DNA from 2 places in the Sneathiella sp. P13V-1 genome. Region 2 is predicted to be linked to the other one. Evidence: riboswitches for the same ligand, from Rfam matches in the RefSeq annotation. Region 2 holds a riboswitch; the other holds the start of a gene.
The links. A riboswitch is a leader RNA that binds a small molecule or an ion and turns the genes downstream of it on or off. The one in region 2 is predicted to bind cobalamin.

Region 1 (4,842 bases), on a different contig from region 2:
TAACTTTCGGTTGGGTTAATATTGTATCCACGGGCTGGCTGAATGCCGATCAGGATATTCCCATAGCGTTTCACCGATAAATGAAACTCACCATCTTCCACAAATGGATCATCCGATGGACTGCCCCAACGTTTAGTAACTTCAGATCGAACTTTCTCAGGCAGGCTTTCGAACATCTTTTGATAATCTGATACAGACAAATGGCATTCGCTTAAGCGATAAACACCGTCAGTTTGGCGGTCGTTAGTCGGGCCGGAAAGCAGAGCATCAATGAGCGCATTTCCATCTTCTGGAATGCCGGAAACCGCATATCTTTCCTTATGAAGGGCGTTCAATACTTCAATAACACCAGCCGGGGTATCAAGGCCTACACCGTTACCGATGCGTCCGTTGCGATTAGGGTAGTTCGCAAGAATAAGTGCAATTTTGCGATCTATAGGGTCTGTTTTTTGCAGAATAGCCCATTTAGCAGCCAATTTTGCGACAAAATCAATCCTGTCAAGAACAGGCTTGTAGGTAACAATATTGGTTTCAGTCCGTTTATCGAACCCGGCATCCGCCTTAAAGGACACAGCACGGCTTAAAATTCGGCCGTCTACTTCTGGCAAGGCAACATTCATGGCGATATCGCGGGCGGAAAGACCTGCAAGCCCGTCACGCCATCCTTCCTCGTTGCCGCCAGAGAATATCACTTGCAAAATCGGACAGTTGGCACCGTCAAAGGGGGTTTCATGTCGCGCCCCACCGGGACTTGAAACAGCGAACCCTGTGGCGTTTAGGATCACGCTTGGATTTGTGTCTTCAAATACGGTTTCGATAATCTCTGATGACACCGGATCTTTCAGGGATGAAATGAATAAAGGCAGGGCATTCATGCCTTGATCCTTTAACGCCTCAATCAGTGCATCAACGGGTGCCAGATTATTTGCCTGAAATAAGGCGCGATAGAAAGTAATGGCGACAACCGGTTGTCCTTCGATCCATTTATTACGAAGGATATTGAGGTCAGGATGATCTGTATTTGGACAGTATAAACCCGCCTTAGGCAGTAGATACGGCTCTTGCCAATCCGATTGACCATCCAGAATAAAATCGCAATATTCCAGAAAAGCGCGATAGTTGATGGCGCCGCCTTGAACCAGATACTGCCATAACCGGTGTACTTGATCTGCAGGCAGTGTATTGAGCCCCAAAAGCTCTGGGTCTTCCTTGTCATCACCAGGCAAAAGCGCCAACGGAATGTTGTTGCGGCGACAACATTCGGTAATTTGTTCCACACCATAAGACCAATAGCTCACACCACCCAATAGGCGAACAACGACCAACTTGGCTTCAGAGATAATCTCCTCAACATAAATATCGACGCTGAGGTTGTGGGAAAGTTGCATATTGTTGGCAAGGCGTAAGGAAGGCGCGTTCTCTTCTCGCTCCTCGTTCACGAGGGCGAGGGAAGAAAGTTCCGTATCCGCGGCGGAAAGAACAACAATGTCACCGGGGGTTTGCCCCAGATCTACGGCTTCTGATCCGTCTGAAATGCCGCCAGGTGTCGCTGCCAACAGATGCATGAATTAACCCTTTAGCGCGGAAGTAATAGCACCTTCATCAAGGCCATGCTCGCCAATTATGACAAGACGGCTGACACGTTCGTCACTGTCATTCCATTCGCGATCAAAATAATGCTGAATGCGATTTCCAACGGCCTGAACCACAAGGCGCATATCCTTACCATTCACGGCAATGAAACCTTTTGCCCGAAGGATGCCATGATTTTCGATGGCGGATTTCAAACGAGCAACCAGTGTTTCCGGATCGTCAGGGTTATCAAGGGCCACAACAAAGCTGTCGAAATCATCATGTTCGTGATCGTCATGATCATCATGGTGGGATTTGCGCCCTTCCAGATCATCTTCTGCGGCGGCCCCCATTCCCAAAAGAACCGCGGCGCTGATGTTCCCATGGGAAGTGCGAACCAATTTCACCGATGGGCGTACACGATCCCGAAGTTCTGTTTCTGCTTTTACAAGATCAGCATCTTCCAGCATATCTGCTTTGTTCAGCAAGATCATATCTGCGCAATTGAGCTGGTCTTCGAACAGTTCCTCTAATGGACTATCATGATCCAGATTTTCATCTGCTTCGCGCTGCGCTTGTACGGCATCCGGGTTAGAGGCAAACAACCCGTCACGATAGGCAGGGCTGTCGATTACAGTGACAACACCATCCACTGTCACCTGAGTACGCACCTCTGGCCATCCAAAGGCACGAACCAAAGGTTTTGGCAGGGCAAGGCCGGATGTTTCAACTATAATATGATCAGGACGTTCTTCACGATCCAGCAGCGCCTGAATGGTTGGCAGGAAGTCATCTGCAACCGTACAGCAGATACATCCATTGGCGAGCTCGACAATGTCTTCTTCACTGCAATTTTCATTACCGCAGCCTTTCAAGACTTCACCGTCGACCCCTAGATCACCAAATTCATTGATAATCAACGCAAGGCGTTTGCCATTTGCGTTCTCAATTAGATTGCGGATGAGGCTGGTCTTACCAGCACCCAAAAAGCCGGTTACAACAGTTGCTGGAATTTTCTCGTATGCGGTCATGGTTTTTCCTGAAATGAAGACATGGGGATATGGCGCGCTGGCAAACCAGAACGGGCGCAGGTAATCAGCGATGTAAGAGGCCGAATAAAACTCATTCTCGGCACGTCATGATCCTCCGTCATGTTTTAGAACCTCATTTGATGGCAGGTCTCCTGGCTTACGAATGACACCGAACACCTTCCCGCCGTAGCAGTGGTTTGTTGTTCGGCTAATCGCCTACAGTTGCGGGGACAGCCGCGGAATTGATCTTAATCGCACCGCGTTCCCTTTTTAATCCCAAAAAACTTCAGGAACCATCGTTGCCGGACGCTAAGGGGATAACGGGTTGGTGTCAATTCAATAAGTGACAGGAGGCACAAAAGAGATTACCGTCCCGGCTGGTTAGAAGACTTGTCTGGAGAAAATTAATGCCCCCGTTTCACCTTGCGTTCCCTGTTCTGGATATAGAAGATACACGCCAGTTTTTTGTTGATGTTCTAGGCTGCAAGGTCGGGCGTGAAGCTGAGAAATGGATTGATTTTGATTTCTTTGGTCATCAGATTTCTGCTCATGTGAAACCTGAAGAATGTACAGGCGCGCAAACAAATGGTGTGGACGGGGATCAGGTGCCGGTTCGCCATTTCGGTGCCGTATTGGAGTGGTCAGAATGGGAATCTCTGCTGGAGCGTGTTAAAGCGGCGGGTGTTGAATTTATCATTGAACCGCGCATCCGTTTTGAAGGTCAGCCAGGCGAGCAGGGGATTTTCTTTATCAAAGACCCCGCAGGTAATGCGATGGAGTTCAAGACTTTCAAAGATATGGATAGCTTGTTCGATGCCGGCTAACTTAGAGACTTAAGCGCTTTAGATAAACGGTTCAGGGCTTCTTCGTCTTTGGGAAGCCCAAACCGCAGCCATTTGGAGTTATATTCGAAGGGGCGTGTCAAAATATGATTTTGGCACAAATGTTCAAATATCGCATTGGCTTCGTCAAATTCGGCTAACAAAAACAGCCCCGCATTTCCCATAACCTTACCGCCGGACTGCGATAGAAGCACCGCCACTTTTTCAGACATGTTTGCGATTTGTGTCCGAGTGGAGCAATGCCAATGAGTATCTGCATAGGCGACAGAACCAACCTCTGCGGCAACCCCGCTTACCGCCCATGGGCCAAGAGAGGATCTTATTTTCGAGACCCATGTTGGATCTCCGCAAACAAATCCAAGGCGAACCCCTGCGAGCCCAAAGAATTTCCCGAATGATTTTAAGATAAGTGTGTTCTCGGGGTCGTTGGAGGCCGCCGCACTTTTATCCGGTGTCACATCCATAAAGGCTTCGTCAATGATCAGAAGGCCATCTGGTTTCAACCAGTTTGTTCGCCATAAATTGATTTCATCAGAATTAAATAAGGTGCCTGTAGGATTGTTCGGGTTCACAAGCACGGCAATATCGGCTGGCTCAGCAGGTGCCTTTGCAGAACCGTAAACTTCATGACCGCCTAATTTCCAGCAATTGGAATGCTCGGCATAGGTCGGAGATTGAATGGCAACCTTTTGAGGGCCGCCCGCGATAAGGGGCAGGATTTGCAAGATGCTTTGGGTGCCGGGGGCGGCGGTAATTGAATAACTTTCTGGAAGGCCAAAGTAAGATCTTGCCGAGGAAAGCAGCTTTTCTTCCTGTTCTGTTCCAGGGAGAGATGTCCAAAACTGGGTGGATATCTCAGGGACAGAGTAGGCGTTTGGATTGATGCCTGTACTTAAATCCAGCCAATCAGAAGCATTGCCGCCATACGCACACCTCGCGGCATCGATGTCACCGCCATGAAAGACAGGCCGATTATAGCTGTTTGACGAAATACCCATGAATACCGAACCCGAAATTAATTCTATTCGACTTAGTTATAAAGCAGATTGAAATCATTGCCAGTTTCTGTAATTTGAAGAGGTAAATAGGGGAAGGAATATTCGTGTCTGCACAGCCTGAAAAAATCACAATCAAAGGGCTAAACAAACATTTTGGCGCCAATCACGCGCTAAATGATCTAAGCCTGTCCGTAGGGGCAGGGCAGATCCTCACCCTTATTGGACCTTCAGGTTCTGGGAAAAGCCTTGCCTTAAAAAGCATTGTTGGGTTGGAGCGTCCTGACAGCGGCACAATCGAAATTGATGGAAAACGCACAGATACTCTGCGCGGTCAGGACTATGACGAGTTTTTGAAACAGTTTGGTATCCTGTTTCAACGCTCCGGTTTGTTTGATGGGT
Region 2 (4,842 bases):
CACTTTCTCCATCATCACAGGAGAATTTCCAGTATCCTTTTGGTTTTGTAGTTACAGACCATTCGAACTTGCAGAATTTACCTTTTTCAAGTTCGATGTAGTCACTGATTTTCCGCAGATAACTCGTTTTTATAGAAGTGGTGATAATCTCATAAGTCTTGACGTCACCATTTCCATCCCATTCCAAAGACAGTTTATGACGCTTGCGCTCATTAGACTGGGCAGAGGCTGATTTGTTTGGCTCAGCCACCCAATTATTAAACCTCTCATAGGAGTATTTAAGGGAAGCATTTACATGAGGGCAGTTCTGCAAACCTGTGACAAAGCCGGATCCCACCAAACTTGAATTCAAGCGGTACCCAGCGTCAAAACTTGGGTCATCTCCGTGAATTTTTTTGAAATGGGCAAGAATTTTGTTTTCAACAGAAAGGCCGCGGTGAAAACTACACACCTCGCTATATCCAACGGCCCAACCCAGATGATTTGGGTTTTTATAGAGCTCTGGTTTCTTGCCTGACGCGTTTTCTGTTGTCTGACAGGCTGCCAAGGTAAGAAATAAGCACACTACTCCAACTATACGTCCCATGACCCCTCCGAGCGTATATTTTAACTTTTTTACTACATTAAATTGTTTACCCTTTTATGTATAGAAAAACCTTAGCTATACTCCTGTTGCTATTCACCTGAAGGGGCAGAGATGTGAATTTCAGAAACAGCCAGAAAATTGACGCACCATTTGATGCGGCCGTTGTGATCCCGACCATTGTGCGGCCTGAACTGGTGCGGGCCATGGAATCTCTGTTTCGTCAGGATCTCAAGGGGACAATTCAGGTTCTCATTGGCGTGGATAAGTGCCTTGGGGATGAGTCGATCCTTGATGACATTCTAAAAGCGGCCCCAAAGAAGGTAACGGTTTCCATTGTGGATCCGGGATATTCAACCTCTACCCGGCATACAGGGGTGCATTCCGCACGAGACGGTGGCTCCCTTCGCACCGTCATGAGTTTCCTAGCTAACAGTCAGTATGTCTCTTATCTGGATGACGATAACTATGTGGCACCGGAGCATATCTCCTCTCAACTACGTGCCATCAAAGGTGTGGACTGGACCTGCTCGCTGCGTTGGTTGGTGGATGAGGAAACCGATGAGTTGCTTACCATAGATAAATGGCACTCCGTGGGGATTGGAACAACCACTTTACAAAATCACAAAGGCGGATTTGCCGACCCCAACACCATTATGGTGGATAAACTGTCTTGCGCCCCGCTTCTGCACACCTGGTCGAAGGAATATTTCTCCAAGGAGGGCATGGCCGGGGCGGATCGCCGCTTTTCAGATTCGCTCATCCGCAATAGAAGCCACCGCCCGACGGGCCGGGCAACGACCTTTTATTTTCTCCGCCCGAACAGCGTTCTTTGGAAACATATCCGCGCCGAGAAAGCAAAAGCCGCACAATCAGCCTGATATCTTCAACAGCTGATCAAAATAGGAAATGGTTTTGGCAAGACCCTCTTCCAGTTTGGTTGACGGTTGCCAGTTCAACAATTTCTTTGCTTTTGTAATATCCGGGCAGCGCTGGGTTGGATCATCTTGCGGTAAAGGCCGATAGGTAATCTCTGACTTGGATCCAGTGAGAGCGACGATCTTCTCTGCCAGTTCCCGAATACTGTACTCATCCGGGTTACCCACATTTACGGGCCCTGTCTTATCTTCTTCCAGCGCCATCATGGCCATCATGCCGTCGATCAGATCATCCACATAACAGAAGGATCGGGTTTGAGACCCATCCCCATAGAGCGTGATCGGCTCATTTTTGAGCGCCTGCACGATAAAATTGGACACCACACGTCCATCATTTGGGTGCATGTGAGGCCCGTAAGTATTGAAAATGCGCATCACCCGAATGGACAGGTCATGCTGCTGCTCATAATCATGGAAAAGGGTTTCCGCACAGCGTTTCCCCTCATCATAACAGGCGCGCGGCCCAAATGTGTTGACCCGTCCCCTGTAGGTTTCCGGCTGAGGGTGAATTTCAGGATCGCCGTAAACCTCACTGGTAGACGCTTGCAGAATACGGGCCTTCACGCGCTTGGCAAGCCCCAGAACATTGATCGCGCCATGTACGCTGGTCTTCGTCGTCTGCACCGGGTCAAACTGGTAATGTACAGGGGAAGCCGGACAGGCCAAGTTGTAGATCTGGTCGACCTCCACATAAAGCGGGAAGGTGACATCGTGACGCATGAGTTCGAAATTAGGTTTACCCAGCAACGAAAGAACATTGTTTTTTGAGCCGGTAAAGAAGTTATCGACGCAAAGAACATCATGCCCCTGATCCACCAGCCGCTGACACAGATGTGATCCCAAAAACCCCGCACCACCTGTTACCAGCACCTTTTTCTGTTCCATTTTCGCCCCCGAAATTGATCAATGGAATTGGCCTTATACAGTAGTGTAAATTAACAAAGCCTCAATTTATTTACGCACAAAATCTGCCTTAAGTACTGATTATTATTGCAATTGCACAATTCCTTTATTTACAAGGGACCTTATTCTGATACTATTTTTTTGCTCTAGAATAAGAATTTACATCAGGGAACACGGTAGGAGGGACACTCTGATCCGGGACTGCCCCCGCAACTGTGAACGTGGAGCCCCTTCAAATTGCCACTGGGAAACCGGGAAGGCGAAGGTTGGTTTTGAAGCGTGAGTCAGGACACCTGAAGAGCAAAGAGAAAACACGCGGCATAGCCGCCAGAAATTGCACGGTGGGTGCAAAACAGGAGTTATAAAAATGCATATTGAACCAGGAATTGTTCAAGGCGCGAAAATGGGGCTTAGCTTTGCAACTGCCGCAGCAGCCTTTGGCGTCGTTCTCAAAAACAGCTGGACCGCGATTAAGACAGAAGGTCTGATCTCCCTGCTCGTGCGCAGTGTGATCGCCACTGTCCTTGTCTTCAGCTTCTTCGAAGTCCTCCCACGTCAACCGATCGGCATCTCTGAGGTTCACTTCATCTTGGGATCAACATTGTTCCTGATGTTCGGTGCGGCTCCTGCTGCAATTGGCCTGGCTCTCGGCCTTCTGACACAAGGTCTTCTGTTCGCGCCATATGACCTGCCGATGTATTTCGTCAACATCACAACATTGCTGGTTCCATTGATGGCGGTAGCGGCGATTGCAAAACGCATCATTCCAGCAAAAACAGCCTATAAAGACGTGACCTACAAGCAAGCACTGGCTCTGTCCACAGCTTATCAGGGTGGCATTGTTGCCTGGGTTGCTTTCTGGGCATTTTATGGCCAGGGCTTTGGCGCGGAAACACTTGCTTCCGTTGGTTCTTTCGGAGCGGCTTACATGATCGTCATCCTGTTTGAACCACTTGTTGATCTGGGTGTTCTGGCCATGGCCAAGACATTCCACCAGCTGAAAGACAGTCCGCTGTTCCACGATCGTCTGTATAACGGCGCGTAAATATATAGCGACTAACAGTTTCAAGAAGCCCCGGTTTTCCGGGGCTTTTTTTGTGTTTATTTTCTCCTAGTTTCCTTATGTGACTTAATCACCGACAGTTCACATTCTTGTGATCTATTCTAGTTTAGATAAGTAAAATAGATCAGGCCGGACACGCTTTAGGAGGAAATGATGGAAGCGAAGAAAATCTCGGACAGCTTGTCCGTCAGCCCGCAAATCACCAAAGATGATATCGCCGCATTAAAGGAAATGGGGTTTCGTTCCATTATTTGTAACAGACCCGATGGCGAGGGGGCGGATCAACCAACATTTGAAGAAATCGAAGCCGCCGCTAACGAAGTGGGCCTTACCATCAAATACCAACCTGTCACCTCCGGCAAGGTAACTGATGAAGATGCCGAGAAATTTGGCGCCCTGTTTGAAGAACTTCCAAAACCTGTCTTCGCTTATTGTCGTACAGGCACCCGCTCTGCCACCCTCTGGTCCCTCTCCCAAGCGGAGAAAATGGAGCTTTCAGATATTCTGACGCAGACAAAAGCCGCGGGCTATGACATGGCTGGAGTGGTGCGCCGCATTGCCAATGGCGGAAAAACTCCAACGGATCTTGCCGATGCCAGCTATGATGTGGTGATCGTGGGCGGGGGTGCCGCAGGGATTTCTGTGGCGTCCAGCCTGCATAGCCGCCTTCCCGACCTGAATGTTGCCATCATTGATCCAGCTGATATCCACTATTACCAGCCCGGCTGGACAATGGTGGGCGGTGGTATTTTTAACGCCGCAGATACAGCAAAAACCATGGGCTCCCTGATCCCGCAGGGTGTTCATTGGGTGAAATCAGCTGTGGCCGCGTTCGAACCTTCCGACAACGCCGTCATTCTGGACGGCTGCCGAGTCGTCAAATACAAACGCCTGATTGTTTGCCCCGGCCTTAAACTGGACTGGCACAAGGTGGATGGCCTTGTGGAGACATTGGGTAAAAACGGGGTAACCTCCAACTACCGCTATGACCTGGCCCCTTATACATGGGAGTTGGTGCGCGGTCTTCGCAAAGGTCGGGCGCTCTTTACCCAGCCACCCATGCCGATTAAGTGTGCGGGTGCGCCGCAAAAGGCCATGTATCTCTCCGCTGATCACTGGTTCAGAACGGGTGTCTTGAAGGATATTGATATTCAATTCCATAACGCAGGCGGTGTGTTATTCGGTGTGCCTGACTATGTTCCCGCTTTGATGGAATATGTGGAGAAATACAATGCGGACCTCAACTTCTTCAACAATCTGATTGCCGTTGACGGTATTTCGAAAACAGCCACCTTCCAGGTGAACAAACCCGACACCGACCCTGAAACCGTCACGGTCGAATTTGATATGATGCA

Region 1: linked by a shared signal. The riboswitch ahead of cobW (cobalamin biosynthesis protein CobW) and the one ahead of GUA87_RS03955 (energy-coupling factor ABC transporter permease) in region 2 are both predicted to bind cobalamin.

The regions. Positions count from the first base shown of each region.
Region 1 is NZ_WYEU01000003.1:350,377-355,218, reverse strand. It holds gene cobN (cobaltochelatase subunit CobN) at 1-1,565, opposite strand, end outside; gene cobW (cobalamin biosynthesis protein CobW) at 1,569-2,603, opposite strand; cobalamin riboswitch at 2,728-2,916, opposite strand; gene GUA87_RS14835 (VOC family protein) at 3,011-3,427, shown strand; gene cobD (threonine-phosphate decarboxylase CobD) at 3,424-4,443, opposite strand; gene GUA87_RS14825 (ABC transporter ATP-binding protein) at 4,548-4,842, shown strand, end outside.
Region 2 is NZ_WYEU01000001.1:808,027-812,868, forward strand. It holds gene GUA87_RS03940 (hypothetical protein) at 1-586, opposite strand, end outside; gene GUA87_RS03945 (glycosyltransferase family A protein) at 700-1,464, shown strand; gene GUA87_RS03950 (UDP-glucuronic acid decarboxylase family protein) at 1,456-2,406, opposite strand; cobalamin riboswitch at 2,543-2,740, shown strand; gene GUA87_RS03955 (energy-coupling factor ABC transporter permease) at 2,792-3,469, shown strand; gene GUA87_RS03960 (bifunctional protein tyrosine phosphatase family protein/NAD(P)/FAD-dependent oxidoreductase) at 3,641-4,842, shown strand, end outside.